One region of the Blautia luti genome, then DNA from elsewhere that is predicted to be linked to it. Evidence: riboswitches for the same ligand, from Rfam matches in the RefSeq annotation. Region 1 holds a riboswitch; each other region holds the start of a gene.
The links. Region 1 has a riboswitch for cobalamin ahead of nikB (nickel ABC transporter permease). Riboswitches for the same ligand answer to the same signal wherever they lie in the genome.
Positions count from the first base shown of each region.

Region 2: another riboswitch for cobalamin. It lies ahead of R8695_RS07100 (TroA family protein); the one in region 1 lies ahead of nikB (nickel ABC transporter permease).
Region 3: another riboswitch for cobalamin. It lies ahead of R8695_RS13795 (cysteine-rich small domain-containing protein); the one in region 1 lies ahead of nikB (nickel ABC transporter permease).

Region 1 covers NZ_AP028156.1:201,728-212,203, reverse strand. The annotation lists gene R8695_RS00965 (M14 family metallopeptidase) at 1-669, opposite strand, end outside; gene R8695_RS00960 (type 1 periplasmic-binding domain-containing protein) at 906-2,147, opposite strand; gene R8695_RS00955 (ABC transporter ATP-binding protein) at 2,167-3,141, opposite strand; gene R8695_RS00950 (ABC transporter ATP-binding protein) at 3,134-3,919, opposite strand; gene R8695_RS00945 (ABC transporter substrate-binding protein) at 3,946-5,502, opposite strand; gene nikC (nickel transporter permease) at 5,741-6,565, opposite strand; gene nikB (nickel ABC transporter permease) at 6,566-7,504, opposite strand; cobalamin riboswitch at 7,701-7,894, opposite strand; gene R8695_RS00930 (BlaI/MecI/CopY family transcriptional regulator) at 8,053-8,430, opposite strand; gene R8695_RS00925 (GNAT family N-acetyltransferase) at 8,561-9,202, opposite strand; gene R8695_RS00920 (M28 family peptidase) at 9,284-10,476, opposite strand, start outside.
Region 2 covers NZ_AP028156.1:1,515,936-1,526,411, forward strand. The annotation lists gene R8695_RS07095 (Ig-like domain-containing protein) at 1-1,846, opposite strand, end outside; cobalamin riboswitch at 2,158-2,339, shown strand; gene R8695_RS07100 (TroA family protein) at 2,521-5,664, shown strand; gene R8695_RS07105 (ABC transporter substrate-binding protein) at 5,680-6,843, shown strand; gene R8695_RS17865 (hypothetical protein) at 6,856-6,936, opposite strand; gene R8695_RS07110 (FecCD family ABC transporter permease) at 6,900-7,922, shown strand; gene R8695_RS07115 (ABC transporter ATP-binding protein) at 7,924-9,045, shown strand; gene loaP (antiterminator LoaP) at 9,297-9,806, shown strand; gene R8695_RS07125 (sugar transferase) at 9,965-10,476, shown strand, end outside.
Region 3 covers NZ_AP028156.1:2,978,256-2,988,731, reverse strand. The annotation lists gene R8695_RS13805 (N-acetylmuramoyl-L-alanine amidase family protein) at 1-202, shown strand, start outside; gene R8695_RS13800 (C40 family peptidase) at 561-2,006, shown strand; cobalamin riboswitch at 2,215-2,407, shown strand; gene R8695_RS13795 (cysteine-rich small domain-containing protein) at 2,672-2,971, shown strand; gene R8695_RS13790 (RbsD/FucU family protein) at 3,188-3,625, shown strand; gene R8695_RS13785 (substrate-binding domain-containing protein) at 3,999-5,156, shown strand; gene R8695_RS13780 (sugar ABC transporter ATP-binding protein) at 5,289-6,815, shown strand; gene R8695_RS13775 (ABC transporter permease) at 6,861-7,871, shown strand; gene mtnK (S-methyl-5-thioribose kinase) at 7,946-9,160, shown strand; gene mtnA (S-methyl-5-thioribose-1-phosphate isomerase) at 9,183-10,304, shown strand.

The sequences.
Region 1 (10,476 bases):
GATATTCTTCACATCATGAACATCCTCAGCAACCAGATCTTCACACCAGCGGGAGCTGTGACCACGTTCCAGCAGGATACTCGGAATTCCCATGCTTCCGGCATAGTTATAAGCTCCGCCTGTTCCACACATGGAAGTTACCAGATAGTCCACATGTGCGATCTCAGCCATTTCGCGGCTCTTTGCGGCTACTTCCGGCGCTGCTGCACCTGTACAGTATACATAGGATACCAGGCCCTCAAATCCGTCACCACAGTGCAGATCCACATAGTAATCCGCTTTCGGGAAAAATTCTGTTACAACAGTATAAGCGATCCTGTCACTGAGTGTACCATTCGGATTTCCGGGAAAAACTCTGTTCAGGTTTTTTCCATCCTCATAGGTAAGACTCATGGTACGATGCTCAAATCCGGTTCTGTTCATCAGGCGGATCACTATGATATTTCCTGCGATCTTCTTTGGATCCAGTTCATCCGCAAGCTGCATGGCAGCCTGAATTCCCACATATTCAGCATTATGTACACCACCGGAGATCAGGACTGTCTCGCCCTCTTTCTCTCCGCAGATCAGTGTTACCGGAATTCCAAATTCTGCGCCAATGATATGCACAAATCCGGATACTTTCTCACCCGGCTTCGCTTCCAGGTCTGCTACTCGTAATGTCCTCATCCTATATTCTCCTCTACTCATTCCATGTCTGCCAGATCTTATCATCCACCGGCAGGCCCTTATATTGTTCAATAAATACCAGTTTTAGCAGTTAGTTGTGTAAAACTTCCATATTTTCAAACAGGGAGCGGATACCTGAAGTATCAACTCCCTGCCTTTTCATTTTTAACATTCTTTCACATTCCTGTCAAATAAAAACAGAAACACGCAGATGTTTTCATAAGTAAATATTATTCTTAATCAAAGATACGCGCCTTAGCATCTTCTACAGAATAGCTCTCTGTCAGCTCTTTGAACTTCTCAGGTGTAGCACTTTCATCAAATACCTTGATCACGCCCTGAAGATCATCACAGCTGTATGCGTTTTCATAAATACCTGTTGCATATCCATAAAGCTCTTCATAATCTTTCTCGTCTGTTGCGGTCCAGAAGCCCTGGTACAGACGTGCTGCCTGTCCGTTCTCTTTCACTGCATCCGAATTTCCTGTGATGGCATTGTAGATCATGGCAAATGCAGGGCCTGCCAGAGATGCATATTTACCCTGTACATAATCAACAGGTGGATTTCCGAACATATCTTTCTCCTGGAAAAGCTCATAATTTCCATCGGTAAAACTGTCGATAGAACCTACCAGAATATTGCTGTTCTGTTCTTTCTCTTTATCTGCAATTTTGTCCAGATAAGTAGAAACATGGAATGCACTCATCAATGCATCACAGTTTCCATCTGCAAATGCAGTACTCAGATTGTCAAGTCCCGGTCCATCCTGCTCTGTGTATCCCGGACAGATCGTAACCTGTACAGAACCGTCTTCACTGGAAAGCTTTGTAACTTCTTCTGTTGTAGAAAGTGTTTCTGCTTCTTCTGTCAGAACCAGCCCTGCTTTCTCTTCCAATGTATTGAGCATTCCCCAGGTTCTCACCTGATGCAGACGGTTCCCTGAAGAAGCGCCACCGGACATGATCACGAAATTCTTCGCACCCTTATCCAGAAAATACTCTGTCATATCACATCCGCTCTGGTACACATCTTCAAGCTTCGGTCCCACACTTCCCATATAATAGGTATTATCTTTTACTACTTCATAATTCTCATCGCTGATCGTGTTAGAACCAAGTGCATAATACACCTCTTCCTTTTCACATTCCCCGATGATATCCTGAAGTCCTGCTGCAAAACCTGCAAAAGAAATGATTCCTTCTGCACCCTGCTCTTTCATTTTATCAATATACTGAATCTCATCCTCTGCGTTGGTTGTCCTGCCGGAGAAAATGAATTTCACAGGAAAACCTGCCTGGATATAATCACGGTAGTAGTCAGCGAACATTTCCATCTCTGAAGAATCCGGATCATATACGATGACACCAATTGTATGCGCCTCACCATCTGCATAGGTTTCAGCGGCAGCCCAGGCAGGGGGTGTAACTCCAAGCACAAGAGCTGCACTCAGTGTCAGACTGATAAACTTTCTTCTCATTACACCTTCCCCCTTTCCTTCAATTTTTCAGATGCTCCTCCACATAGAAACAAGCTGCTTCATGTCCGGGAGCAATTTCTTTCAGCTTCGGCATCTCTGCCTTACATCTGTCAATACAATGCTCGCAGCGGTTCTGGAAAGGGCAGCCCTTAGGTACATCCAGAGGACTTGGTGCTTCACTCTCGATACTCTGGATTTTCTGACTGGGATCCATGTGGATTGAGAACTGTGCACCCAGAAGTGCCTGTGTATACGGATGTACTGCATGCTCTGTAACATCTTCACCGGGAATAACCTCTACGATATTTCCCAGATACATAACAGCGATCTGATGGGCAAAAGAGCGGATCAGCGCCAGGTCATGACAGATAAAAAGCATGCTGATATTTTTTTCTTTCTGAAGTCGTACCAGAAGCTCGATCACAGATTCCTGTACGGAAACGTCCAGTGCAGATGTCGCCTCATCACAAACCAGGATCTCCGGTTCCAGTGAAAGCGCTCTTGCAATACTGATTCTCTGTCTCTGTCCACCACTCATGTTGTGCGGATAACGATCTACGAAATCACCCGGCAGTTCTACCATTTCCAGCAGTTCTCTTGCTTTGGCTTCTTTTTCGCTTTTCTTTAATTTTCCGAAATTGATCAGCGGCTCTGTAAGGATATCCACGATCTTCATCTTCGGGTTAAATGATGCCAGCGGATCCTGGAAAACCATCTGCATGTTCTGGCGGTTTAACCATGTTTCTTTCCTGGAAAGATCAGCAAGGTTTTTGCCATGATACAGAATCTCACCGCTGGTAGGCTTGTCGAGGGAGATGACCATTCTTACGAATGTGGATTTACCGCATCCACTCTCTCCTACAATTCCTAATGTCTTGCCTTTATATACATTAAGGTTAATGTCATTGCAGGCTGTCAGTGTCCGTCCATGGGATGCCGGAAACTGTTTTACGATGTGCTTTGCACTCAGCACGATATCTGATTCCTTAAACAAAACGGCGTCCCTCCATTTCCGGTACTGCTGCCAGAAGTTTCTTTGTATAATCACTTGTCGGATGATTCATAACCTCATCCCTTGTTCCCTGATCCACGACTTTTCCGTGCTGCATAACGATCAGCTGATCCGCCATGTAAGCAGCTACACCAATGTTATGGGTTACGATGATGATACTTGTGTGAAAATCATCACGAAGTTCCATCATCTGACGTACGATCTGTGCCTGAGTGGTAACGTCCAGCGCACTGGTCGGTTCGTCTGCCAGAAGCAGTTCCGGATTAAAGGTCATTGCCATGGCGATACCGACACGCTGACGCATACCACCGGAAAGCTGATGAGGATAACTGTTCATGATATTCTCTGCTTCCGGAAGACGCATCTTCTCGATCATGCTGACACCCTTTTTCCATGCTTCTTCTTTTGACATTTTTGAATGAGTACAGATATATTCCACGAACTGGCTTCCAATCTTACGGATCGGATTCAGGGTTCCGCCGCAGTCCTGGAAGATCATGGATATACGTGTTCCTCTTAACTGTCTCCATTCATCCTTGGTATTGGTCAGCAGGGATTTTCCGTTAAAGAGGATATCTCCCTGTGTTACCTTACCGCCTCCGGCAAGTGCGCCGAGGACAGCTCTGATAACAGTGGTCTTTCCACTTCCACTCTCACCTACAACACTGATGATCTCGCCCTTCTTCATGTTCAGGTTGAAATGTTCGATGGTAGGTGCCTGCTTTCCATACTGGACTGAGAGATCCTTTATTTCAAGCATAAATTAACGCTCCTTTTTGATTAAGATTACTCAGCAAGTGTAATGTCTTTTGTCAGCCAGTAGTAATCCATCGGATACATCTTCACGCCTGTAACTCTCTTGTTGGAGAACAGATAAGTTGTCTCATATCCGAAGAATACAGTTGCTGCATCATCCATGATATCCTGCTGGATCTTGATGATCAGGTCTTTTCTTTCTTCTTCGTCAAATGTTCCTGCAAGCTCATCAAGAAGTTCATCTACTTCCGGATTATTGTATCCTGCTGTGTTGTTTGCAGATTTGCTGTACCAGTTTTCTCTTAAGTAGTTTTCCGGGTCACCTGTGTTTGCAACAAGTACGTTCCAGATAAGAAGGTCATACTGACCGGAATCTCTCATGTCGAGAAGTGTTTCATAACTTACTGTGTTCAGGTTTACATTGATACCGATATCTTTTAAGCTTGCCTGTGCTGCCTGTGCGTAAACACCAAGCTCTGCACGGCTTGTATAGATAACGAAATCAAGTGTCAGCGGATCTCCGTCCGGTGTTTCCACGAATCCGTCACCGTCTGTATCTTTGTATCCAGCTTCCTCAAGGATTGCTTTCGCACCTTCCGGATCATAGCTGTTCTCATCGTTCAGATCATCAAATCCGAAGTCAAGTGTCGGAGGTACCGGTGCTTTACCTGCTGTAGCTCCACCCTCAAGAAGAACGTCACAGTATGTCTGTTTATCAAGTCCGCGCAGAAGTGCCTGGCGAAGCGCTTTATCGCTGAGTGCACGACCTTCACTCTGGTTCATGAATGCGTATGTGGAACGCAGGGACTGAAGCTCCTGGATCTCATAATTGTCATTTCCTTCAAACTCAATAAGGTTCTCTGTCTTTAAGTTATAAGCGATATCGATCTCACCTGTCTGAAGAGCCATGGAACGTGTTGTCTGATCATCTACACATTTCAGTGTAACCTTATCCAGCGGCACTTCTCCATCCCAGTAATTCTCATTCTTAACCACAACGCAGGAGTCTGTAGGGCTGAAAGATTCTACTGCGTAAGGTCCTGTACAGATCGGTCCTTCCATTGCAAATGTAGAGTCATCTACGTTTGTATCTACGATCAGGAATAACGGGTCTGCAAGGCTTCCTGCCATGTTTGCGTTTGCTCTGTTTAAGTGGAAGATCAGGTTCTGTCCGTCAACTTCCATGCTGTCCAGGTCAAAGAACTCCTGTACACGGTCGCTCTTGTCAGCTGTACGCTGGATAGATGCCATTACCATCTCCGGTGTCATGTCATCACCGTTGGAGAATTTCACGCCTTCACGGATCTTGAATGTCCATGTAAGTCCGTCTTCGCTGTTTTCCCAGCTCTCTGCCAGACAAGGAACGATTTCACCGTTCTCATCGAATTTAGTAAGGCACTCACCAATAGCATAACGGGAAACAACCCAGCTGAAGTACTGCTCTGTAGGCTCCAGAGTATCAGCGAAGCTTGTTACACCGATTGTGATCTCTTTTGCATCTGCTGCGTGAGTTACAGTTGCCATGGAAAATGTCATTGTACATGCAAGTGCTACTGCTAAAACTTTTTTGAATAATGTGTTTTTCATATATTCCTCCTGAAAAAATTAGGTAAGTGGGATTCATTTCCACTTTATGGTTGATCATTTATCATTATTACTTGTGCAGAAGTCCGATTGCTGTCTGCACCGGTTGATTGTTACTCTATCTTACCTTATCTTCTACGGTTCAGTACGGAAGCCGCAGAACTTTTTATACCCGGCATTTTTTTACCATGCGGATATATTTGAGCTGTCCTCATTATATAAGAAACAACAGCCTGCTTTCTTACTCCTGTCTCGGATCGAGAACGTCACGGATGCTGTCACCAAGCATGTTGAAGATAACTACGCAGATCACGATCGCAATACCTGGGTAGATCATCAGCCAAGGTGCTTTTGCCATGTAAGTTCTTCCCTCGTTGAGCATCAGTCCCCATTCAGGTGTCGGCGCTGTAGCACCAAAACCAAGGAATGACAAGGATGCCAGCTCCAGCATCATGGTTCCGATATCTGCTGCTGCAGTTACTACCATCTGAGTAACCATGTTCGGGAGAACATGTACAAGCAGAATCTTCCATGTCTTGGTTCCGTTTACGACTGCTGCTTCAATATAAAGGTTTTTCTTTACTCTCAGTACCATGCTTCGTGCAAGACGGGCATATTTGGTCCAGCTTACTGCTGCAATGGAGATAACCGCATTTACAAGGTTCGGTCCCAGCATACCGGCGATTGCGATGGCAAGTACCAGACCAGGGAAAGAGATCATCATATCTGCGATACGCATGATCACACTGTCTATGATTCCACCGAAGTATCCGGCGATAACTCCAAGAAATGTACCGATCACAAAGATAACTGCTACCAGACATAATGTCATGACCAGAGAAGTTCTGGTTCCGAAGATCACTCGTGATAACAGGTCACGTCCCAGCTTGTCTGTTCCAAAGGGATGTGCAGAACTTGGCGCCTGAAGGGATTCCAGCATTACTGCATCCAGCGGGTCGTAGGGTGCGATCTGCGGAGCAAACACAGCTACACCGACTACCACCAGCGCCAGTATCGAAAAAAGGGTAAACTGCTTATTTTCTTTAAATACTTTCGCTAACTTCAATTATCTATCCTCCTTAAGTCTTGGATCCAGATAAGTATAGGACAGATCCACAAGCAGATTGATACACATATACAGGATAGCGATCCACAGTACATATCCCTGAACCAGCGGATAATCGCGGCAGGAGATTGCTTTGACTGCCATATTTCCCATACCAGGCCAGTTGTAGATGATCTCAACGACCGCAGTACCGCCAAGAAGACTTCCCAGAGAAAGTCCAAGCAGAGTTACCAGTGGGAGCATTACATTCGGAAGAACATGTCTCCAGAGGATTACGCTCTCTTTGATTCCTCTCATTCGTGCACCTGTTACATAATCCTGGTGAAGCTCCTCCAGAACCGCACTTCTTACCTGTCTTGTATATTTCGCAGACATGGCAAGGGCCAACGTAAGTGACGGCAGGATCATCGCCTTTAAGTCGGTGCTTCCTCCTGCTACATTTACCCAGCGAAGCTGTACACCGAAGATGCTAAGTAAGATCAGACCCAGCCAGAAGCTTGGTACGGACACCCCGATAAAAGTAATTCCTCTTACAAAATAGTCCGGGAATTTGTTCTGATACACTGCTGCCAGGATTCCCAATGGGATGGAAATCACGATCATCATCAGCAATGCCAGCAAAGACATCTTCAGGGTTGGCCAGAAACAGGATACAAGTTTCTGTACTACCGGCATCTTAAAGGAATAGGACTGTCCCATATCTCCGGTAAGCACACCCTTGAGCCAGCTTCCATACTGTACAAGAAACGGCTGGTCAAGACCCAGCTCATGTCTTGTCTGTTCCAGAAGCTCCGGTGTGGGAAGATTACCGCACTCTGTCAGCATGATCTCAGCCGGATCACCAGGAGACAGATAAGTCAGTCCAAAGGTCAGAAAACTGATACCGAAAAGGACGATCAGAATCTGCAGAAATCTTTTCCCGATTTGTTTTTTCGTCAAAATAATCTCCTTCCTACATCTTTCGTGAATTAAACCAATTTCAGAATTGTTACTGAGCGCCTTTTGTTCAGTAACGCGGAAAAATCCCCCCAGGGGGCTTAATTTTACGCAAAAAAATAGCCCGTATATAAAATACCATACATACGGACACAAAATGACACGAAAAAATTATGCTTCCTATCTACCGTAAGAATCATTCCTATCCCAATTGTAAGCAGTTCTCCTGACTTAAAATCATCACTTCGAAATCGCCTTCCCAGACCAACTTTAACTTCACATGGTCCAGTGACATTTATCATTACGAAGCTCCCTATTACAGTGACGGGATCGTACCGGACTTACACCGGTTTCTCTATTAATCCTTGCGGAACTTACAACGACTGGTTCAAAACCAATAAATGTTATTTATTTTTTGCCTGAACAGTATAAAACAACTTTTTATATTTTGTCTAGTATTTACGAAAAAAAATTGAATTGTATCAAAAAACATACAAAAAAAAGAACCCTGCCTGCAGGATTCTTCTTTCCACTGATGTCTCTCTTCTATATTAATTCAGTCCTTTAATATAATTGATCAGATCTTCTTTCTCGCTCTCAGTCAGCTTACGGACATTGGTAAATGCACTGACAAAATTCTTCAGAGAACCTTCATAAGAATCGTCAACGATCTGCTGAGCATAATTCTCGAAATATTTCTGCTTCGTAACGGCCGGAATATAGATCGCACGTTTACCGCTTTTGTCAATATTCAGAAAACCTTTCTGAGCAAGGCGTGTAAGGAATGTATTTACAGTCTGCTTTTTCCATTCTTTATTTGCCTCGTTATTAAAGTAATTCATAATCTCGGAAAAAGTCCCTGGTGTTTCTCTGGACCATAAATAATTCAAAATATAATATTCAGTTGCGCTCATCGCGTTGCGTACCATTATAAGTCCTCCTTATTAGTTATCTTTCTTGATATAGTACAACATATTTATATCTTATTATAATATAAATCTGCAAAGATTACCAGATGAAGATTTATACAAAAATCCAACTGCAAAATAGGCTATTTTTTTATACAGATGCTTCTTTGATCATACAATACTGCTTCAGTCCGAAATGAGGTTTCTCCACAATTCCATAAGTCTTGAAGCCGAAATGCTCATAGATGGGAACATTGTTGGGATTATGCGTTTCCAGGGAGATCAGCATCTTATGTTCCTGTGCATAATCGATCACTTCATCCATCAGAAGTTCTGCCAGTCCATGGTGCTGATGGCCCGGATCCACTGCCAGGTAAATTACATGAAGCCGTTCGGTCTGATGAAGCTGGTCCGTCCAGCTGGAATTCAGGTAATCCTTTCCCTGAACGAAATTCCAGAAGGTCTTCAGGCTGGGATCCTCTTTGATCAGCCAGCCATCTGTGGTAAGCATGGCCTTCGCCTCTGTGAGGCAGTACTCCAGGAAATTATAATGCTCTGTTTCATCAGAAACCACCAGAATACTGTTCAGTTCACTGCTGTCGGAATAGATCTCACAGGTGTGAAAAAACTCCGTCAGATCGCAGGAAAAAAGCTCCGGGAGAAGCCGTTCTCTGGTATCGTCATCAGGGATCAGTGCATGATATAACGGATCCTGGGCGAAGCAGACCGTCAGCAGTTTCTGCAATCGCGGCAAATCGTCTTCCTGTACTCTGTATAACTTATTGCTTTCCATATTATGTATAAATCTCCTTCAATTATTCTATAATATCAGAGTTAAAGTTCAAAAAGCCGTTCGTGCCTGCACGCTTTGACCCTAACATCCTTTTATTTCTTCCAGCATTACGTAAATCCTGGAAACCGATTGTTTCAGATAGCGGATATCATCTCTGTAGTAAGCTCTCTGTCTGCGCAGGGCAGCCTCCAGGCGGCGGATCTCTTCATCCAGTTCAGGCTCTTTTTCATTCATCCGCTCTTTCAGTTTCTGAACGATCCCGTAGAGGTTCTCATGATGCATGATGCGTCCTGCTCCCCACATCAGGCGGTCCTTGGGCTGGTGAAGGATGTATTCTGTGAAATGATAGTAAACCTCTTCGTCAAAAAGAAAGGCATACATATTATTATCTACCCGGTAAAGGGCTTTCAGCGCATCTGTGATGTCATTTTTCTCCAGGGATATCCTTGCTTTCTCAAGCTGGCGGATATTCCAGGCTGCTGCTTCCTGCGGAAACATTACTTCATCCTGCCAGTTCAGGCGCACCAGATAATCCTGAGTCTTGCGGAAAATATGAAGAAGTTTCTGTCCCTGTGGCTGCCATTTCTCACGGAAAGCTTTCTTCGCTGAACGCTCTGTCAAACTCTGATATTCTCCGTTGATCCTGCAAATCCAGTCATAGATCTGTGATCCCAGTTCTTCTGCTGCCTCCAGTTGTGTCAGAAGTTCCTTCTGATCTCCTGATGCACAGTCAGAAGCTGTATCCCTCACACTGGCTGCCACTGCATGCATGGTATTGCCGAAATTCATCGGCGGCAGTACCAGACGGTCCAATTCCATGATCAGTTTCAGATAACATTCATGATGGAAACGATAGACCGGTTCCTGATATACATCCTGATTATCATACTGTGAATGATAATAATTCTGCATGAAGGGACCTGCACTGAAATCATTGACTGTAGAAGGAATCCCCGCGATCGCCATGGAGAAATCATCGGACCAGGTTTCAATGGGATACAGAACTGTAATCCCATCCGGATACGCCTCTTTTGGCACAGTGAGTGATTCTGTAAACTCCCGGATAAAATCTGCATATTCATAGGTACAGCGGATGGCATCCCGGGTATTATGTGCATGGGCCGGAAGTTCAAAGTTCAGATCTGCAATTACTTTTCCCTGCCATTCCGGATGTACGCGAAATATCTGATTGTAAGCCCCTGTGGACCAGTCGTACTTGGAGTCGATCACTCCCCATTCTTCCGCTGCCATGGCACAGAAGACGATGGTATGAG
Region 2 (10,476 bases), 1.3 Mb from region 1:
TGCTGGAAGACCATTCTACAGCATCAGTGGTATCTGATGGTGCAACGGTTGCTTTCAGTGTAAAGGATTTACCTGGTTTAAGATTTTTCTTAACTGTATTCAGAGTGATCTCTGTAGCAGGAACCTTAACAGTAACAGTACATTCGGCTTTCACATTGCCGGCAGTAGCAGTGATCACAGCTGTACCTTCTTTGATACCTGTTACAGTACCATCTTCGGATACTGTAGCTACAGTTTCGTCACTGGAAGACCATGTTACGGCATCAGTGGTATCAGCAGGAGTAACAGTAGCTGTCAATTTAAATGTTGTGCCTGCATCCAGTGTCTGGCTGTCTGTGTCCAGAGTGATCTCTGTAGCAGGAACCGATACTGGTGTGACGGTAAGAGTGCTGTTTGTTTTACTGATATTGAAGATACGTTCATACCAGGAGTCATTTCTTACAGAGTGGAAAGAAATGACAACATCTTTTTCAAGGTTATCAGATTTGAATCCATCACCGTCCCCGGAGCCTTCTCTTACTACAAGATCTGCCTTGGTATCAGTGATAGGGGTTGTAGTATCAGCCTTTGCTGCATCTTCAGCGGAACCGATGAAAACTTTATCAAAGCTGGTACTGCCCATGGTCAGATGAAGCACTTCTTCATATCCGTTGGAGTTTGGTCCACCAATGGTTTCCAGGGTAGCAGCATTCAGCCTAAACATTTTAACACTGTTTGATACTGTCAGCTCTCTGGTATAATCATAATCGCCGGTAACCAGAGTCTTGGCTTCTGTATCAATGACTGCCTGACGAGGATAGAAAGCTCTTTCCAGAGTTGATTCACCGTTCTCAAATTTGGTGAGATATTTATTGGAAATAGCTACCAGAGGAAGGTAGGTTTCACCATCTGAAACAGGAATGGTAAATGTCCATACACCATTAACTTCTTCACCTTTGATCCAGTTCTCCTGATTGTTTCCGTTGGCAACGGCTTCTTCATAAGTTCCCTTGTACAGATAATGGTAACCCTTTCCGCTTAAAGTGATGGTCAGAGTTGTACCTGTTTCATCTTTTCTGTAAAGTGCAGAAGTAACTTTGAACATTCCTGTGTTGTTGGTAGGTGTCAGCTGGGCTTTAATAACAGTGGCCGGAACTACATGAATATCAGAAGCTACAGCGTCGGGTTCTGTGGTATCTGCCATAGAAGTGGTATCAAACTGAAGTGCATAGATCTTTCTGTCCCATTGTTTCGGTGGCTTTTTCCACGGGTCAGTCAGATTCTTCTCACTGCTGTATGCCACATAGAGTGTATCAGTAAGAGATTTCACTGGAACTGTATACCAGAGTTCTTTGGTGCCGTCGTCCTTGGTGATGGTTGTAGCCTGATACCAGTCGACTTCATGATTATATACTGCCTCGCGGCTGGTCTCCTCATTGTCATCTGCGAAAGCGATGTAATCTCTTACATCCGAAGTGCTCTGCATACGAACCAGATAAGTTCCATCATCCTGCTGGGTAACAACTACGTTTTTAAAAGCATAGATACCAGTGGTTTTGCCACCTACGGTAACATTGATGGAATGAGTGCGGGATTCTGCATCAGCCTGGTCAGAAACATTTTCTTCAGCGGTGTATTCTACCTCACCTGCGCTGAATACGTCTGTATCCGTAGTGGCTGAATCAAAATCTTCTGAAGCAGAAGCCTCTGTTTCGGCAGAAGTTTCCTCTTCCGGTGTATCTGTAAATTCTGCGCTTGCTGTAAAGTCCGGATTCTCCGCAAAAGCCGGAACTGCAGAAGCAATTGGTGTAGCTGCGACTGATGCGCTGAGCAGCAGTGCAAGCAGGATTTTTCTTCTTTGCTTCATATATATTCTCCTTGCCTATTGATATATTCAGACACGTTTCCGCATGTGTCTGTGGATGGGACTGTTCCGCAGAAATTCATACAATCCAATTCTCATGATAGCACTAAAATTGTTAAAAAACAACAAAATATAAGAAAATAATAGTATATATGCTGTATACTGGTAACTGTTCACACACCACTATCCCGCGAGGCGTTTTGGCATGAATATGCCAAATATATGTGGATCATGAAAACCATTCTGCACTATGTTTATTGTGAAGAGATTATAGTGGAATGCTTGCACAGTACAGTGATATTTGCTATAATGTAAAGAAATATAGGAACTTCAGTGCCAGTATTTCTGGGCAAAAGGGAATCAGGTGTAAGTCCTGAACGATCCGGTCACTGTAAGCATAAGAGATGACCATAACAGCCATTGCATAAGATGTGAGAAGGCATGGTCAGGCAGTTAATTTGTAAGTCAGGAAACCTGCTGAAGGATCAGTGAATCGCTTCCGATGAAAGCAGAAATTCACAAAAACGAAACATCCGGCCGTCAGGAAAGAGATGTTTTATTTGTGCGAATAAAGTCTACTCATCTAAAAGGGAGTAGGCTTTTTTGTGAGAAAGTATACTTTTGAGAAAGTACAGTCCTATATTGTAATCTTAATTATAAAAAAGGAGAGAAAAAGTATGCAGGCGAAAAAATTTCTTGCCACTCTGCTCGCAGTGACAATGACCGCAGCGCCCACAGTTCCGTATCCAGTATCCGCGGCAGAAACCGAGGTGCACGGAGAAAATGACAGACAGGTACAGGAAGAAGAACAAAGTACAGAGGAAACTACACAGACAGAAAGCACAGAAGATACAGAACAGGAGATACAGCTGAATGAAGAATTCCTGCAGATCCTGTCAAAAACGGCAGTCTGGGATGGAGATTCTATTCTGATCGATGTTGTATCAGCAAACACAGAATACAATAAACTTTATATCGGCAGCCGTACAGATGAGGAAAAGGATCCGGTGATCGAAGGCGTGCAGGATGAAGAAGGAAATTATCATTACCGTTTCTACATTGATCCTGCAGATCTGGGAAAAAAGGCAGCCTATGTTCCATGCAGCACAGACACCGGCGAATGGTATGATGCAGAAGATCTTTATCTGCAGCTTCCTGAAGAGGCAGAGCAGGAAACAGGGGATGATGTAGGCGATGATATAGAGAATACAGCGGACAACGACGCGCAGGATGCAGAGGACACAGCAGACACAGAAGATACTTCCTCAGATGATGAAGCAGACAGCAGTACCGTAGATGATGAAAACGGAACACTTTCCCCATCACACGGTGATTCCCAGGAGGATTCCATGTGGAAGATCGATGGTCTGGAAGAAGACAGTGATGAGGCAGATGAAGATTTTTACAGGATTGACGGCCTGGAGGAAGACTCTGAAGATGCAGAAGAAACTCAGAATACAGAAGAATCTGAAGATCCAGCAGGACCTCTGGTATCAGCAGCTTTCCAGGCGATGACAGATGGAACCTATCAGGCAGATGATTTCTCCTTTACAGGAGGAACAGGAAAGACGAAGATCACCTGCGAGAATATTATCGTACGGGATGGAATGCTTTATGCAACCATTAAATTCAGCAGCACCAAATTTATCCGTCTGATCGTAGGCGGTGTAGAATATCAGTCGACCAGCAATGAAGGCGGATCTTACTTCGAGATTCCTGTGAAGGTAAATACGGATATGGATATCACTGGCACCACTATTGCCATGGAAGAACCCCATGATATCACTTATACCATACATATTACCAAGGAAGGTTTTGTAAATCCTTCCATTACACCGATGCCGGGTCCAACAGCTACCCCGGTACCTGTAAAAACGCCAACTCCAACGCCCAAGCCAACAGCGACTCCTACCCCGAAGCCTACTCAGACGCCGTCCACTACTGTACCGAAAGACGGAACTTATACAGGATCTGTAGAGCATATATCCGGTACGGCCACTATGTTTAAGATCATTGACTGTAAGATCAAAGTCAAAAAGGGAAAGATCACAGCTACGATCACATTAAGCGGCACAGGCTATGACAAGCTGTTTTTGGGAACAAAGAAAGCAGCCCTGAAAGCAAGTGACAGTAAACTGATCCCATATAAAGTGAATAAAAATGGCCAGTATACCTATGAAGTACCGCTGTCAGGTTTGAATAAAGACATTAAATTGGCAGCACGTTCCCACCGTTATTATGAAGCCGGTGAGAAAGATAAGATGTGGTATGATCATACTCTGAAATTTACGGCAGATACCGGAAATTCAGGAAGTGCAACCCCTACCCCGACTCCAACCCGGACTCCAGCTAAGACACCGACGCCAAGTCCGACTCCAACTCCGTCTTCAGGCGGTGAAAGCGGAACAGGTGGTGGAAGCAATTCCGGAGGCGGAGGCAGCACTGGCGGTAATACCTCAGGTGGAAACAATAATTATTCCTCGAAGACAGACGGCCAGACCAGCCAGGTAGATTCTTCAGCAGGAGGATTAAAGGACGGCGAATACGGTTCCGGAGATTTCTCTTTCTCATGGGAAGGTGGAACAGGAACTCATGGTCTGAATATTACCTGTGACAAGATCAGTGTAGAAAGCGGACAGGCATGGGCATATGTTACATTCAGCAGCAGTAAATGGATTTATCTGAAGGCAAGCGGAAATCAGTATGATCCGGTAGAACAGGGAAGTGATTACACAACCTTCAAGATCCCTGTACAGTTAAATGCCAACAATAAAGTAGTAGGCTGCACCACAGCCATGTCCAAACCATATGAGATCGAATATACTCTCTATTTCGGTATGGATATTCCGGACAGCAGCTCAGGCAGCGGCAGTACTTCTTCTGTCAGTGCAAAATCAGCAGCTGGCACAGACAGTTCCAAGAAAGTAGAAAAAGGGGAAGAAGCCGAAACAGATGCAGGTACTGTATACATGGATGAGAATGCACCGAAGATCACAGGTCTGGAATACCAGAGTTCTCTGAAACTGGAGCATTCTAAATTGTTTAAACTTCATTATTATAATAATGATATGACGGTCCTGGAAATTACTGTGAAAGAGAATGCAGACAAGAAAGCAGGTACAGACAGCACAGCGGATACTGCAGCAGAGACAGAAACTCAGACAGAGACAGCAGCGGACACTGTGAAAACTTCCAGTGGTTCCGGTTCTGAAGAGGGAGAGGAAGGAAGCTCTGCCACAGAACAGGATTATGCGAAACTGTATAAGAATGATACAATCCAGTATCTCCTGGTACCAGAGGACAAAAAGGATCAGATCCCTGCAGGAATCGACAAGTCCATTATCGTAGTCCAGCTTCCGGTGGATAAATCCTATATAGCATCCGACATAGCACTGGAAATGATCGATAAGATCAGTGCAGATAAAAATGTAGCAGCTGTTTCTGCGGCCAAAGATGACTGCAAAGTAGATAATATCAAGAAATCACTGGAAAAGGGAGAAATCATTTCTGCCGGAACTTATGATAAAGTGGATCTGAAGTCTCTGCTGAAAGCAAAGTGCAATCTGGCAGTGATCCCGTCCGATATTTTAAAGGAGGAGAAAACTGATCAGACTTCAGCAGATTCTGATGAGACAGCTATGACAGAGCTGGCAGGTAAATTTGCGATCCTTAAGATCCCGGTGATCATTGACCGCTCAAAAGATGAAGAAGACACCCTTGCGAAATATGAATGGAGCAAAGTATACGGCGCACTTTTCGGATGCGAAAAAGAAGCAGCCAAGCTCTATGAATCCGCAGTAAAAGCACATGACAAAGAATAATACAAGGAGAAAATCATGAGAGAAAAAAAATTACATATGCTGTTTATCCCTCTTCTGGCAGCTTGTATGTTTCTGGCAGCAATTTTCGGCTATACATACAGTGTAAAAGCAGAAGATGAATCCTCTGCTCCGAAGATCGAGGGACTGGAATTTCAGTCAGAAATGGAAAATCAGTTTGCAGAATGTTTCCATATTTATTATTACAATGATGATTATACATTGATCGATGTACCGGGCAGCGGACAGTTCCTTCTGGTTCCGGAAGGAAAGACTGCTCCGGAGGGATTGGATGAAAACATTGTAGTCCTGCAGAAACCGCTGGACAAGATTTACCTGGCAGCTACTTCCTCCATGGCGCTGTTTTCCGCTCTGGATGCCCTGGATCACATTAAATTTTCCTCTCTTCAGGAATCCGGCTGGTATGTAGACACAGCCAAACAGGCGATGGAAAACGGAGATATCGTATTCGCAGGAAAGTACAGTGAACCGGATTATGAACTTCTGGTAAATTCTGAATGTAACCTGGCGATTGAATCAACCATGATCCTCCACACTCCAAAGGTGCAGGATATGATCGAACAGATGGGAATCCCTGTATTTACAGACCGTTCCAGTTATGAAACACATCCTCTCGGAAGAACGGAATGGATCAAGGTTTATGCAGAGATGGTAGATAAGAGAGAGGAAGCGCAGAAGTTCTTTGACGAACAGGCGAAGATCATTACACAGCTGAAGGATTTCAAGAATACAGAGAAAACAGTTGCCTTTTTCTATATGAGTTCTGACGGTTCTGTAGTAGTGAGAAAACCAGATGATTATGTACCGAAGATGATCGAGATCGCAGGTGGACGTTATGTTCCGACCAAGGTAAGTTCGGATGAAGAACTGAAACGTTCCTCCATTCCTATGACAATGGAAGAATTCTACACCCAGGCTATTGATGCAGATTATCTGGTGTATAACGGAACTATCGATGACCCTATCAACAGTGTAGATGAGCTGCTGCAGAAGAGCGAACTTTTCGCAGACTTCAAGGCTGTCAAAGAAGGAAATGTATGGTGTGCGGGCAAATATCTCTATCAGGCTACAGATATTGTAGGAAATATGATCACAGACCTGCATCTTATGCTGACTGGCGGAGATGAAAGCCAGATGACCTTTATGACAAAAATCGACTAAGTACAGGAGAAATTATGACGAAACAACAAACAGGTGGAAGCACCGGAACCTTCCATATGGAGAATTTCCGGAGGCGTTCACGTTATGCAGCAGTTTTTGCGGCACTGGCAGCAGCACTTTTTGCCATCCTGGTGCTGAACATTAATACAGGTACTACGAATATTCCGGTTTCACGTATTCTGAGGATTATTTTCCTGCGGGATGGTGCACAGACAGAATATAATATTATCTGGAAGATCCGAATGCCACGTCTGCTCATGGCAGCGATCCTGGGAGGGGCACTTTCCCTCTCAGGATTTCTGTTGCAGACATTTTTCGAAAATCCTATTGCAGGTCCTTATCTGCTGGGTATTTCATCTGGTGCGAAGATGGTAGTAGCCCTGGCGATGATCTACTTCCTGGAGAAATTTAACAAAGTTTCTTCCTATACACTGGTAATCGCTGCTTTTATCGGATCCCTTATCGCTACAGGATTTATTCTCCTGGTATCCAGACGGATCAAACATATGGCCACTCTGCTGATCGCAGGTACGATGATCGGATATATCTGTTCTGCGATCACGGATTTTGTGATCACTTTCGCGGAGGATTCAGATATTATCAATCTTCACGGATGGTCACAGGGAAGTTTCTCCGGTATGAGCTGGAGCAATGTAAGAGTTGCATCCGTGATCATCGCTGTAGCAGTGATTTTGACCTTTTTGCTTTCCAAACCTATCGGAGCATATCAGCTGGGAGAAGCCTATGCACAGAGCATGGGTGTAAATATCAAAGTATTCCGTGTGACACTGATCCTGCTGTCCAGTATTCTTTCTGCGACTGTCACAGCATTTGCAGGACCGATCTCCTTCGTGGGAATCGCAGTGCCTCACCTGGTAAAGCAGGCGCTGAACACTTCCAGGCCGCTGGTAGTCATACCTGGAACTTTCCTTGGGGGAGCAGTATTCTGTATGCTCAGTGACCTGATCGCACGTACCGCTTTCGCACCGCTGGAACTGAATATCAGTACAGTGACTTCCATCTTCGGTGCACCGGTGGTGATCGCGATGATGCTGAAACGTCAGAAAGGAAAACAGTGATATGGCAGAACAATATATAAATATGGACAATCTGGCGGTAGGCTATAATGGCAAAGCACTGATCCATGATATCTGCATCGGCATTGAAAAAGGAGAGATCGTAACCCTGATCGGCCCAAACGGCGCAGGGAAATCCACCATCCTGAAAAGTATCACCCGCCAGTTAAAGATCATTTCCGGAAATGTGACTATTGCAGAAGAAAACCTGACCAAACTGTCTTTCCGTGATCTTTCTACGAAAATGGCGGTGGTTCTTACCGAACGTATGAAACCGGAGCTTATGACCTGCCATGATATTGTAGCTACCGGACGTTATCCCTATACCGGAAAGCTGGGAATCTTAAGCAGGGAAGACGAGCAGAAAGTAGATGAAGCCATGGAAGCTGTCCATGCCCAGGAATTGGGAGACAGGGATTTCAATGCCATCAGTGACGGACAGCGACAGAGAGTTCTTCTGGCCCGTGCCATCTGCCAGGAACCGGAGATCATTATTCTGGATGAGCCGACCTCATTCCTGGATGTACGTTATAAACTGGAACTGCTTTCCATACTCAGGGATATGGCGAAGAGAAAAGGCATCACTGTGATCATGTCCCTTCATGAGATCGATCTGGCAGAGAAAGTGGCAGACAAGATTATTTGCGTGAAGGGAGATCGCATTGCACATTATGGAAAGCCGGAGACCATTTTCAAAGAAGACGTCATCCGTGATCTCTACGGGATCGACAACGGATATTTCGACCCTGTATTCGGAAGCCTGGAACTTCCCAGACCGGAAGGCAAGCCACGGGTTCTGGTGATATCCTCTGGTGGAACAGGAATTCCGGTCTACAGGGAACTTCAGAAAAAGAACATTCCCTTCGCAGCAGGGATCCTTTATACCAATGACATCGACTATCAGCTTGCACGGCTTCTGGCAGTACGCACGGTAACAGAGAAACCTTTCGAACCGGTGAGCAGCCAGGCTTTGGCAGAGGTGATGGAGCTGGCAGATTCCTGTGAAAAGGTCATTAACGCCGGAGTGACCATCGGAACAGGCAATAAAAAGCTGGAAGAACTTCTGGCAAAGGCATCCAGTCTGGGAAAACTGGAAGCGTACAGAACGGATCCAGATGAAAAATAATACAAAAAAATTGTATTTCCCTCATCAATCTTATATAATTTTGATGAATTATTTCAAATCTATTGCAAATTTCTGTCGGATTATATATACTGTAACAGAATAGACAGGAAATCTAAGTAAGTAAATCTATTGTCTTTAAATCGTCGCTTTGCCGCGTTTAAGGGTATGGATGGACATATTCTAAAACTATAAATTCGCATGAAACATGGCGAAATGGCGAAGCATACCATAAATGGAGGTAAAAAGATCCTATGTGGTATGTTATGCAGGTGCGGACAGGCACCGAGGAAAATATCCGCTGTCAGTGTCAGCGGATCATCAGCAGTGACGTTCTGGAGCGCTGCTTTATCCCTTACTACCAACAAAAGAAACGATTTCGAGGCGAATGGCATATTCAGGAGAGAATCCTCTTTCCTGGGTATGTCTTTTTAATTGCCCGAAATCTGGAAATACTGATCGACAATCTGAAGCAGGTGATCGGCCTGACCAGACTCATAGGCACAGGAGACGAGATTGTCCCTTTGTCCCAGGAGGAAATCGACCTTCTGCTGAGAATGGGAAGTGACAGCCAGCTTGTGGAAATGTCTTCCGGAATCATCGAAAATGACAGAGTACAGGTTCTCTCAGGCCCCCTGAAAGGCATGGAGGGCAGTATCTGCAAGATCGACCGGCATAAGAGAATGGCATATTTGGAAGTAGAGATGTTCGGCCGGACGGTGGAGATGAAAGTCGGTCTGGAGATTGTCTCGAAGAAGGGATAACTCTTACATAAATTCCATAACCTCATAACTGAAAATAAAATATTGAAAAATAACCTGAGATAAGGAAGATCTCTGTTTTCTGCTGTAGTGCCTGAAACAGGGGACTTCCTTTTTATGGTTCCAAAATATATCAAAAAAGAAGGAGAAGGAAAAAGAATATGTATCGAAAAGGCTCACAAGGCTGGATCAAGCATTACGATTTCGTTCTGTTTGATCTGTTTGCATTGCAGTTTGCCTACCTGATCGCATATTTCATCCGCAATGGTGCAGGAAACCCGTATGGAATTCCTCTGTACAGAAACATGGCGGTGGCGATCGAACTGGCTGACATTGCAGTGCTTTTTTTCTTTGAAACATTAAAGAATGTATTGAAAAGAGGATATTACCGGGAGCTGGCAGTCACAGTGAAGCATGTGGTGCTGGTAGAACTGATCGCAGTTTTGTACCTGTTTACCATACAGGCAGGGCAGCAGTTCTCCAGATCTGTGTTATATCTCACAGGAGTTTTCTACGGAATCATCACTTATCTGGTGCGCATTTTATGGAAAACATTTCTGCAGAAAAAGATGCTGGCAGGAGGCAGCAGATCCCTGCTGATCGTAACGACGAAAGACATTGCCTCTACAGTGATCAGGAACATTAAGGAACATAATTTCGAGATGTTCAGCAT
Region 3 (10,476 bases), 970 kb from region 1:
AAGCTATTCCAGCCAGGCGATCACACTGGCTCAGAAATATATGTCCAGATATGCCGGATATACCAAATATGATTACCATACTTCCAGTGGTAACTATATCCGAAGAGGTAATTATTTCAGATGGAACAGAAGCACTCTTTCTGATCCGGATGGATACCTGAACATGACAGCAGATCAGATTCTTGCAGATCTTTTTAACTGAATCAGGTAAATCTCCTGCTTCAGCCGGAAACATCTGACTGATTTAAGAAAATGTAACAGAAATAAGATAATTAAGAAAACGGTTTCCCATGGGAAGCCGTTTTCTTGTGTAAAATTCCTGATTGATTTCAAAAAGGTTACTAAATGTTACAGAAATTTAAACTTTTTCCTGGATAAACCTTGCGTTTAGCGTAATTATATGTTAATATATACGGGAATTGAATTAGATATTGCAAAAATATTACATGATAGAAAAGAGATGGTTACTGCTTATACGCCGAAATCCGTAGCATACCGAGAGAAATGTCTTGTCGGGCATGGAGTGAACAGTAACAAGAAATATGAAAAGGTGAGAGGTCATGAAGAAAAGAATTGTATGTCTGACATTGGCGCTTATGATGAGCACAATGCAGGTTGTCAGTGTAAGCGCATCCAGAGAAGATGAATTAAGAGAAGAGCAGGCGATCACAAGCCAGCAGCTTGATGCTACCTATTCCCGTATGGATGAGCTGGCAAATGCGAAAGCACAGCTTGAGAGTGAAATCTCTGAACTGGATTCCAGCCTTGTGAGCGTAATGGTTTCCATTGACACTCTTAAGAACGATATTGATAATAAAGAAGTAGACATTATTAAAACCAAGCAGGATCTGGCGAAAGCACAGAAAGCCCGTGATACACAGTATGAGAACATGAAGAAACGTATCCAGTGTCTGTATGAACAGGGCGGAGACACTGCATGGTTCCAGATGATGTTGAATTCAGAGGATCTCAGTGATCTGCTCACAAGAGCTGAGAATACACAGCAGATGTATGAGCAGGACAGAAAGAACCTGGATAAATATGTAAATACTATTGAAGAAGTAAAGAATCTGAAAGCTCAGTATGAATCAGATAAAGCAGAACTGGAAGAAATGAAATCTTCTTATGAAGAACAGTCCTATGTACTGCAGTGTCAGATCGACGAGAAAAAATCTGCATCCGCAGACTATGAGAACGAGATCGCATATGCACAGCAGCAGGCTACAGAATATGCCAACCTTCTTGCAGAACAGACAGCAGAGATCGAGAGACTGGAAGCTGAGAGAATTGCAGCAGAGGAAGAGGCAAGACGCCAGGCTGAAGAAGAAGCAGCAAGGCAGGCGGCTGAGGCAGCAGCTGCAGAAGCAGCTGAAGAAGAAGCAGAAGCTGAGGAAGCAGACGAAGAAACTTCAGATGATGTAGAATATGATGAAGATGGAAATGTGATCGAAGATACAGAAGATACTTCAGATGATGTGGAATATGACGAAGACGGCAATGTGATCGATAACACAGATTCCTCTGAAGATGATACAGAAGAAACTTCTGACGATGTGGAATATGACGAGTACGGAAACGTGATCGATTCCGATAACACAGTATCCCAGGAGGAATATGAAAGCCAGCAGTCCGCTTCCAGCTCAGAAAGCTCTTCCTCTTCAGGATCAGGATCTGCTGTAGTGGATTACGCTACGCAGTTCGTAGGAAATCCGTATGTATGGGGTGGAACAAGCCTTACAAACGGTGCTGACTGCTCGGGTTTCGTACAGAGTGTATATGCCAACTTCGGTGTAAGCCTTCCGAGAACATCTTATGAACAGCAGAATGCAGGTACAGAAGTATCCTACGCAGATGCACAGCCAGGAGATCTGATCTGCTACGGCGGTCATGTAGCCATTTATATGGGCAACGGACAGATCGTACATGCGTCTAACTCCGTAGACGGTATCAAGATCAGTGATAATGCAGCATACAGAACAATTGTATCTGTAAGAAGACTGGTATAAAAACAAACACATACAGGGCCATGGAGATCACATATTCTCCGTGGCCTTTTTATGTCATAAGAAATTACTTCATAATGTTTCTGTGACATAAGAATCTCTCCGACAGGATCCTTTTTGTATTCTGAAAAATCATATAGGAAAATCGTATAAAACATTGATAAATAGTTGACATTCCGCAGAGTTAGTGTTACTATAACGTCAGTATAATTCCATACAGAACATATTAAGTGCTGATACCGTAAAAGAAACGGTACAGAGAGAGGGAATCAGGTGAGAAACCTGAGCGATCCGGTCACTGTAACAGAGGAGCGAATCTCGAGAATCCATTGTGCCATAGCATGAGAAGGAGAGAGGAGCGATGAGCCTGGAGCCAGGAAACCTGCTTGGTATGGCGAGGTTAAACTTCCGTGTAAAGTGTAACAACCAACTCCGTTGAATCCGCAGCTTCGGAGTGTTGTCTGCTTTTCGATGAAGGCAGACATTTTTTATGGAATGCGCCTGTTCTTTATGAATTATACATGATTAAATGGCAGGCGATACTACTTCGGATTTATTCGTTCCCTCCGCGCACTCATGAACGGATTTTTATTCTACCCCGGAGTAGCATCGCTCCCTCTTTTTTTAGGAGAAAATAAAAAGCGCGGCTACAGAAGAAGGAGACGAAGATGGATAAACCGTATTGGGAAGGTAAGGAGTATTCTTATTTCAGCCATAAGAAGTGTGAATTTTTTCCATGTCATAAAGGTGCGGATCCGGAAGATTTTAATTGTCTGTTCTGCTATTGTCCATTATATGCACTTGGAGATAAATGCGGTGGAAATTTCCGGTATACAGATACAGGACTGAAGGACTGTACGAACTGCCAGCTTCCTCATAAACGCAGGAATTACGGCTATGTAACAGGTAAATATCAGGAACTTGCAGAAATGATGAAAGCTGTAAAGAATAATCAGACAGAGAAATAAATTACATTGAAATATATGAGAAAGATAAAAGAACCGACGGATTTTCCGGTGAGGTTCTTTTTTTGTGAAAAAAGTGGACTTTTAATAAAAAAAGAAACAAAAGTAGTAAAAAAGCAACAAATATAAAGAGAAAAAATTGGTAAAACATGTCAATTGACTGAAAATAACAGACGGACGTACAATGGTAACAGAAGAATAAAGAAAGGTCGTGAATATATGTTAAGAAACATACCGCCAATCCTCTCACCTGAGCTCCTGAAGGTTCTGGCAGAAATGGGCCATGGAGACAGACTGGTGATCGGAGATGCCAATTTTGCAGCTGCATCAATGGCGAAAAACAGTATCCTCATCCGCTGTGATGGATTAAAGGCAACAGAACTTATGGATGCCATCCTGACACTGATGCCGCTGGATGATTTTGTAGACAAGCCTGTAATGATCATGGACAAAGAGCCGCGTCATGCTGACCTGGAATGCCCTGTATGGGACGAATTTAAACAGATCGTTGCCAAATATGATCCCAGAGGTGCAGATGCCTGCGGAATGATCTCCAGAAAGGATTTCTATAAAGAAGCGAAAGAAGCCTATGCAGTGATCGCCACTACGGAAACTGCATTTTATGCATGTACAATATTGCAAAAAGGCTGCCTTTGATAAAATACAACAAAAACGGAAAAAAAACAACATATCATCCAAAATAGCAGATATCTGTACAGATAACTGCTATTTTTAATTATAAAAAGATTGAAAATTAATTAACAATATAGAATTTGTGCGAAAAAAACAAAGCGAAAATTAGCACATATGCACAAGGATAGCGCCTTGTTCGGTGATTTTGACTTAGAAATACAGATAAAAATTGGAATTTTTGTTCAAAACATAAAGACGATAATTGGATAAAAGTACTAAAAAGCAAAAAAACGAACAAAATGACACATTAGTATGTTTACAAAATTGGTAATATGTGTTAATATAAACTCACAAAAACAAAAAAGCTTCGGCAAAATACCTAAAAAGGAGGAATATCATGAAGAAAAAATTAATCGCAGCGTTACTCTCAGCAGCTATGGTGGTTTCAGCAGTACCTGTATTCGCAAGTGATGCGGCAGCAGACGAGGAAACAACAGAGAGCAGTACCGAATCTCCGGTAGCGGGCAAGAAGATAGCATATATCATGTACATGTCATCAGCAACTATCTTCCAGATGTGGTCGGATTCATTTACCGCAACAGCAGAGAAACTTGGTATGGAAGCAAGCACATTCTTCTGCAACGATAATGCAGATACATGGAAGAGCACCATTGAGCAGTGCGCACAGGGCGGATATGATGGATTAATGGTTTCTCATGGCGGTCAGGAATATGCTTATGATTTCCTGTCAGGAATTCTGGAACAGTATCCGGATTTAAAGATTGTTACATTTGATACCCCGTTTAAAGATGCAAACGGTGAAACTGCTAAGATCGATGGTGTTACACAGTTCTTCCAGCAGGATGCAGGATTTGCAGAATCTCTGGTTCAGACTATTCTCGATATGTATCCGGAGAAAACAGAAGCCGGCGAGCCTGTAAACATTCTTCAGGTTCAGCAGGGTGCTGGATATAACAGCCCGTTTGACCGTCGTCAGACAGGTTATGAACCATTTGAAACAGATGGAAAGATTAAGACTGTTGAAAGAATCGCACCGATCGATGATCAGAATGCTACATCATCCATGCGTGACGTTACAGCAGCTACATTACAGAAATACAGTGCAGACGAGATCGATGGTATCTGGTGCTGCTACGATGCATATGCACAGGGTGTATATCAGGCATTGCGTGAAGCAAACTCCGATATCCCAATGGTATCTGTAGATATCTGTAATGAAGATATTCAGTTCATGCAGGAAGGAAAGAACTGGAAAGCCTGCGCTACTACAAACTGGACATCTAACGGAGAATTTGCATGCCGTGTATTAGCACTTGAGATGGCAGATCAGTATGATGACATTGCAGCAGCTTCCTGCTACTATGAAGATCCGGGTGCATGGATGGAAATTCCTTCAGTTATCGTTACCCAGGAAATGGTTACTTCTAAGGACGGCATAAATATTGAAAACCTGGCAGAAGTTGCTGGAGAAGATTACTCCGATACTTCCTGGATGCCTACATGTGACTGGATGGAAGCAACACTTGGACACTAAGCCTTTAGGGAGAACAGTATTTAATACTGAAAATATCTAAGTAAAGTGAGGCGTCGGGGTTGAGGCTCCGACGCCGCTTTTTCCGTACTGGATTATCTGTGGCGGAAAAGAATTACGGAAAAGAGGGAATATATGGATAAAATCACACTTGGAACACGAAAAGTTTCCATAGAATTTCCTGGTGTAAAAGCTCTTTCAGATGTAGATTTCGAGATTTCAACCGGTACGATCCATGCAGTTATGGGCGCCAATGGAGCAGGTAAATCCACATTGATGAAAGTTCTGGCGGGTTCTAATCCGGATTACACAGGAGAGGTTTTATATAACGGAAACGTCGTGGAATTGAGAAATCCGGCTGCCGCAAAGAAACTAGGCATCCAGATTGTATATCAGGAAGTTGATATGGCGTTGATCCCAACACTTTCAGTAGCTGAGAATGTAATGTTTAATGATATGGTCATGAACATGGGGCATAAACAGTTTATCAATTATGGAAAAATTAGAAAAGATGCAAAAGAAGCTCTGGCCCGCCTGAATATTAATATTGATGTAAAGAGATGGTGTGGTACACTGACACTGGCGCAGAAACAGATGGTCCTGATAGCACGTGCGGTTCAGAATTCATGTAATTTCCTGATACTGGATGAGCCGACAGCACCATTATCAGATACGGAAACAGAGGAACTGTTCCGTGTTGTAAAACATTTAAGAGAAACAGAAAATATTGCTATTATCTTTATTACACATCGTATCCAGGAGGTCCTTCGAATCTGTGATTCTTACACAGTTATGAGAAACGGACAAGTTGTGGATACCACTCCGATCACACCACAGACAACTTCGAAAGAGATCGTTGATAAAATGCTTGGACGTTCTTTCGAAGAGAATTTCCCGAAAGAAACATGTGAGATTGGAGAGAAATCATTTGTCATAGAACATCTGTCTGAACGGGAAAATCGTGTAAAAGATGTGTCTATGTATGTTAGAAAAGGAGAAATCGTCGGACTTGCCGGTCTGGTAGGTGCAGGGAAAACAGAACTTTGTAAAACTATTTTCGGTGCATACCATAAATCGGGAGGTACGCTTACATTAAATGGCAAGGAGCTTAAGATCAAGAATCCGTCCGATGCCGTAAAGAACAGAATTGCGCTGGTACCTGAGGAACGACGTAAAGAGGGCGTACTTGTTGCAGAGACAGTAACCTTTAATGTATCTGCCGCATGCCTTGGGGATTTCTGTACCATGTCTTTCGTAAATGACCGCGAGACAGCACAGAAAGCAAAAGAATATGTAGAGAGTCTTAGTATTAAGACCCCTTCAGTAAAACAGAAGGTTGCATACCTTTCAGGAGGAAACCAGCAGAAAGTTGCTGTTGCCAAATGGCTGGCAGCAGACTGTGATGTATATATTTTTGATGAACCTACAAAAGGTGTAGACGTTGGTGCGAAGCAGGAGATCTTCCATCTGATCAATCAGATCGCGAAAGACGGAAACTGTGTCATCTATGCTACCTGCGAGAACTCGGAGCTGTTATCCATAACAGACCGTATGTATGTCATGTTTGACGGCAGGATCATGGCAGAACTTGAAACTGCAAAAACCACCGAAGATGAGATCATGCATTATGCTACAGGTTCGGAGGAGAAATATGCAGGCTGATATCTGTAAAGATATCAGGCATCAATGTATTGGGAGGAAAATAATATGGTTCAGAATTCAAAGATGAAAACGATTGGGAAAGGATTGCTGAGCTGGGCTGCTGTGATCGTTCTGGCAGTTTCAGTTATCATCTTTACCACTATCAGAGGTACAGCATTTTTTTCAGTTAACAACCTGATGAATATTCTTCGATCCATGTCTGTAGTTACGATTTTTGCTCTTGCAGCAACAGTATCTATGGCACCGGATGGATTCGATATGTCAGCCGGAACGCTGGGTACATTCAGTGCCTATGTTTTCGCAGCACTGTTCCTGTGGTTCGGAGCTCCGCTGTGGCTGGCAATTGTTCTTACAATTGCGTTTACAATGGTAATGTATCTGCTGACAATGTTCCTGATTCTTGTATGCAAGATTCCGGATATGCTGGCAACCTGTGCGTTGCAGTTCGTACATGCAGGTCTTGGCCTTGCTTTTACAGGTGGTAGTGCTGTATCAGCTGGTCTGAGTGCTCCGAAATGGTTCGGTGCATTCCACGGAGGAGATATCACACCTATCCGTAAAGGATGGACAAACGGTTCTATGAACATCGGTAAATCCCCGTATATCATTATCATCATGCTTCTCTGCGTAGTAGTATGCTGGGTACTTCTGGAAAGAACCAAACATGGTCGTTACTTATATGCAATGGGCGGAAACAAAACCGCAGCAAAACTTTCCGGTATCAATGTTAAGAAATACAGATTTATGGCAGGTATGTTCGCAGCTGTATTTATCGCAGTTGCAGGTATCGTTGTATGTTCCCGTAACTCCGCAGCACAGATCAACAGCTGTGACAGTTATCTGATGAGCTCCCTGGCAGCAGTATTTATCGGACGTTCTGTAGGTGGAGCTGAGAGACCAAACGCACTTGGAACAGTTGTAGGTGCTCTTCTTATTTCCACACTGGAAAATGGTCTGACAATGTGCGGTGTTGTTTACTATGTACTTCCTGCAGTTAAAGGTGCGGTTCTTTGCCTTGCACTGGTTGCAGCGTATATCACTGTAAAAGAAGATTAATAAAGAACAGTTTATGACAGATATCATAACGGATAGACAGATAAAACGACAGACAGAATATGGAGGAAAAAAATATGTCAAACTATGATTCTTATTTTCTTATGAAAGCTGATGATGCAGTTGAATATGCAAAGGAAAAAGTTCCGCAGATCGAGTGGGATGCAGAAAGCATGACTGCAAAGGAAATCGGAGATGGAAACCTTAATTACGTATTTAAAGTAACTGACGCAAAGGGCCATAGCGTAATTATCAAACAGGCTGGTGTGGAGACACGTATTTCTGCTGATATGAAACTGGATACAGACAGAAACAGGATCGAATCTGAGATTCTTGTTCTGGAAGGCAAACTTGCACCTGGATATGTACCGGAGATTTATTTCTATGATACAGTAATGAGCGCATGCGGCATGGAAGATTTAAGTGATCATGAGATCATGCGTACAGCAATGCTGGAACATAAAATTTTCCCGAAATTCGCAGATCAGATTTCCACATTCATGGCACAGGTTCTTATGGGAACCACAGATGTGGTAATGGATCATCAGGAGAAAAAAGAACTTCAGCGTAAATTTATCAATCCGGAATTATGTGATATCACAGAAGCTCTGGTATACACAGAACCATATAACGACGAGAGAGGACGCAACCATGTATTCCCTCCGATCGCAGATTTCGTAAAAGAAAAACTTTATGATGACCAGGAACTTCACTGTGAAGTTGCCAAATTAAAAATGGACTTCATGACAAGAGCACAGTCCCTGATCCACGGTGATTTACATACAGGTTCTATCTTCATTAATGATGAAAGTACAAAGGTATTTGACCCTGAGTTCTGCTTCTATGGGCCGATGGGATATGATATTGGTAATGTGATCGCAAATATGATCTTTGCATGGGCAAACGGTGATGCAGCAGGCGCAGCAGACTTCTGTAAATGGGTAGAAGATGTTCTGGTAGATGTCATCAACATGACAAGAGAGAAAATGGAAAAATACTATGATGAACATGTAACAGATACAATGTGCAAGAATGAGCTGTACAAGAAATACTATATGGATACCATCATTGAAGATACTTCAGCAGTAACTGGTCTGGAAATGATTCGCCGTATTGTTGGTATGGCAAATGTAAAAGATATCACAACGATTGCAGATGAAGCGAAACGTGCACGTGCAGAGAAGATCTGTATCACAGCTGCCATTGATTTCATCAAGAACAGAAATGATAAGAAATGCGGCAAGTGTTTCCTGAAGACTCTGACAGATGCAATTGCTGAAGTAGATGCATAAAGAACATAACTGATAAAAGGAGATGGATATTATGGAAAATGCACTTAATCTGGATACCGTAAAACTTGCGGAAAATAAAAAAGAGATCGTGATCCTGGATCAGACACTTCTGCCGAACCAGTGTAAATATCTTAACATTTCCACAGCAGGAGACATCTGGGAAGCAATCTATTCACTGAGAGTAAGAGGAGCACCGGCGATTGGCGTTACAGGCGCATATGCCTACTATGTACTTGCAAATCAGATCGAAACAGAAGATAAAGATGAATTCGTAAAAGAATGCACAAAGATGATGGAGTACATCAACTCCTCCAGACCTACAGCAGTTAACCTTTCCTGGGCTCTGAACCGTATGCACAATGTAATGCTTACAGAGAAAGATCATATGAATATTCCGGAACTGAAAGTCCGTTTGATGAAAGAAGCAGACAATATCAGAGAAGAGGATATTCAGATCAGCCGAAATATCGGTACCTACGGATTTGAACTTCTGGAGAAACTCGGAAAAGGTGTGGGAATCATGACGCACTGTAATGCAGGAACACTGGCAACTGCCAAATATGGAACTGCATTAGCTCCAATGTACATTGCTCTGGAACATGGCTGGGATCCGAAAAAAGATCTTCATGTTTACTGTGATGAGACCCGTCCACTTCTGCAGGGCGCAAGATTAAGTGCTTATGAAATGCAGGCTGCAGGCATTGATACTTATGTACAGTGCGATAACATGGCATCCTATACCATGAAGAGCGGCAAGATCGGAATCATCTTCGTAGGATGTGACCGTGTAGCTGCCAATGGAGATTTCGCTAACAAGATCGGTACAAGCGGAGTTGCCATTATTGCGAAACATTACGGAGTTCCGTTCTATGTATGCGCACCGTCATCTACTATTGATATGACTCTGGAATCAGGTGATGAAATTCACATTGAGCAGAGAAAAAGCGAAGAAGTTACAGAAATGTGGTATGAGAAACGTATGGCTCCGGAAGGAGTTGGCGTTGTAAACCCATCCTTCGATGTAACAGATCACAGTCTGGTTACAGGTATTATCACAGAAAAGGGTATTGCTTATGAGCCGTTCAAAGAATCCTTCGAGAAGATGGGAATCAAACCTGTAGAGAAATACGTAGATAAAAAATAAAACAGGAACCCTATGAACAGAGCCGCTGCGAAACAGATGAAAATCTATGAAGCAGCGGCTTCTTTTTGGCGCTGAATGGAGTAAATTTCTATAGTAGATTCCTATAGAATAATAATTTCTTATAGAAAAAGCAGGTTCCGGAGAACCTGCCATTCAAGGCGTTGCAAATTAT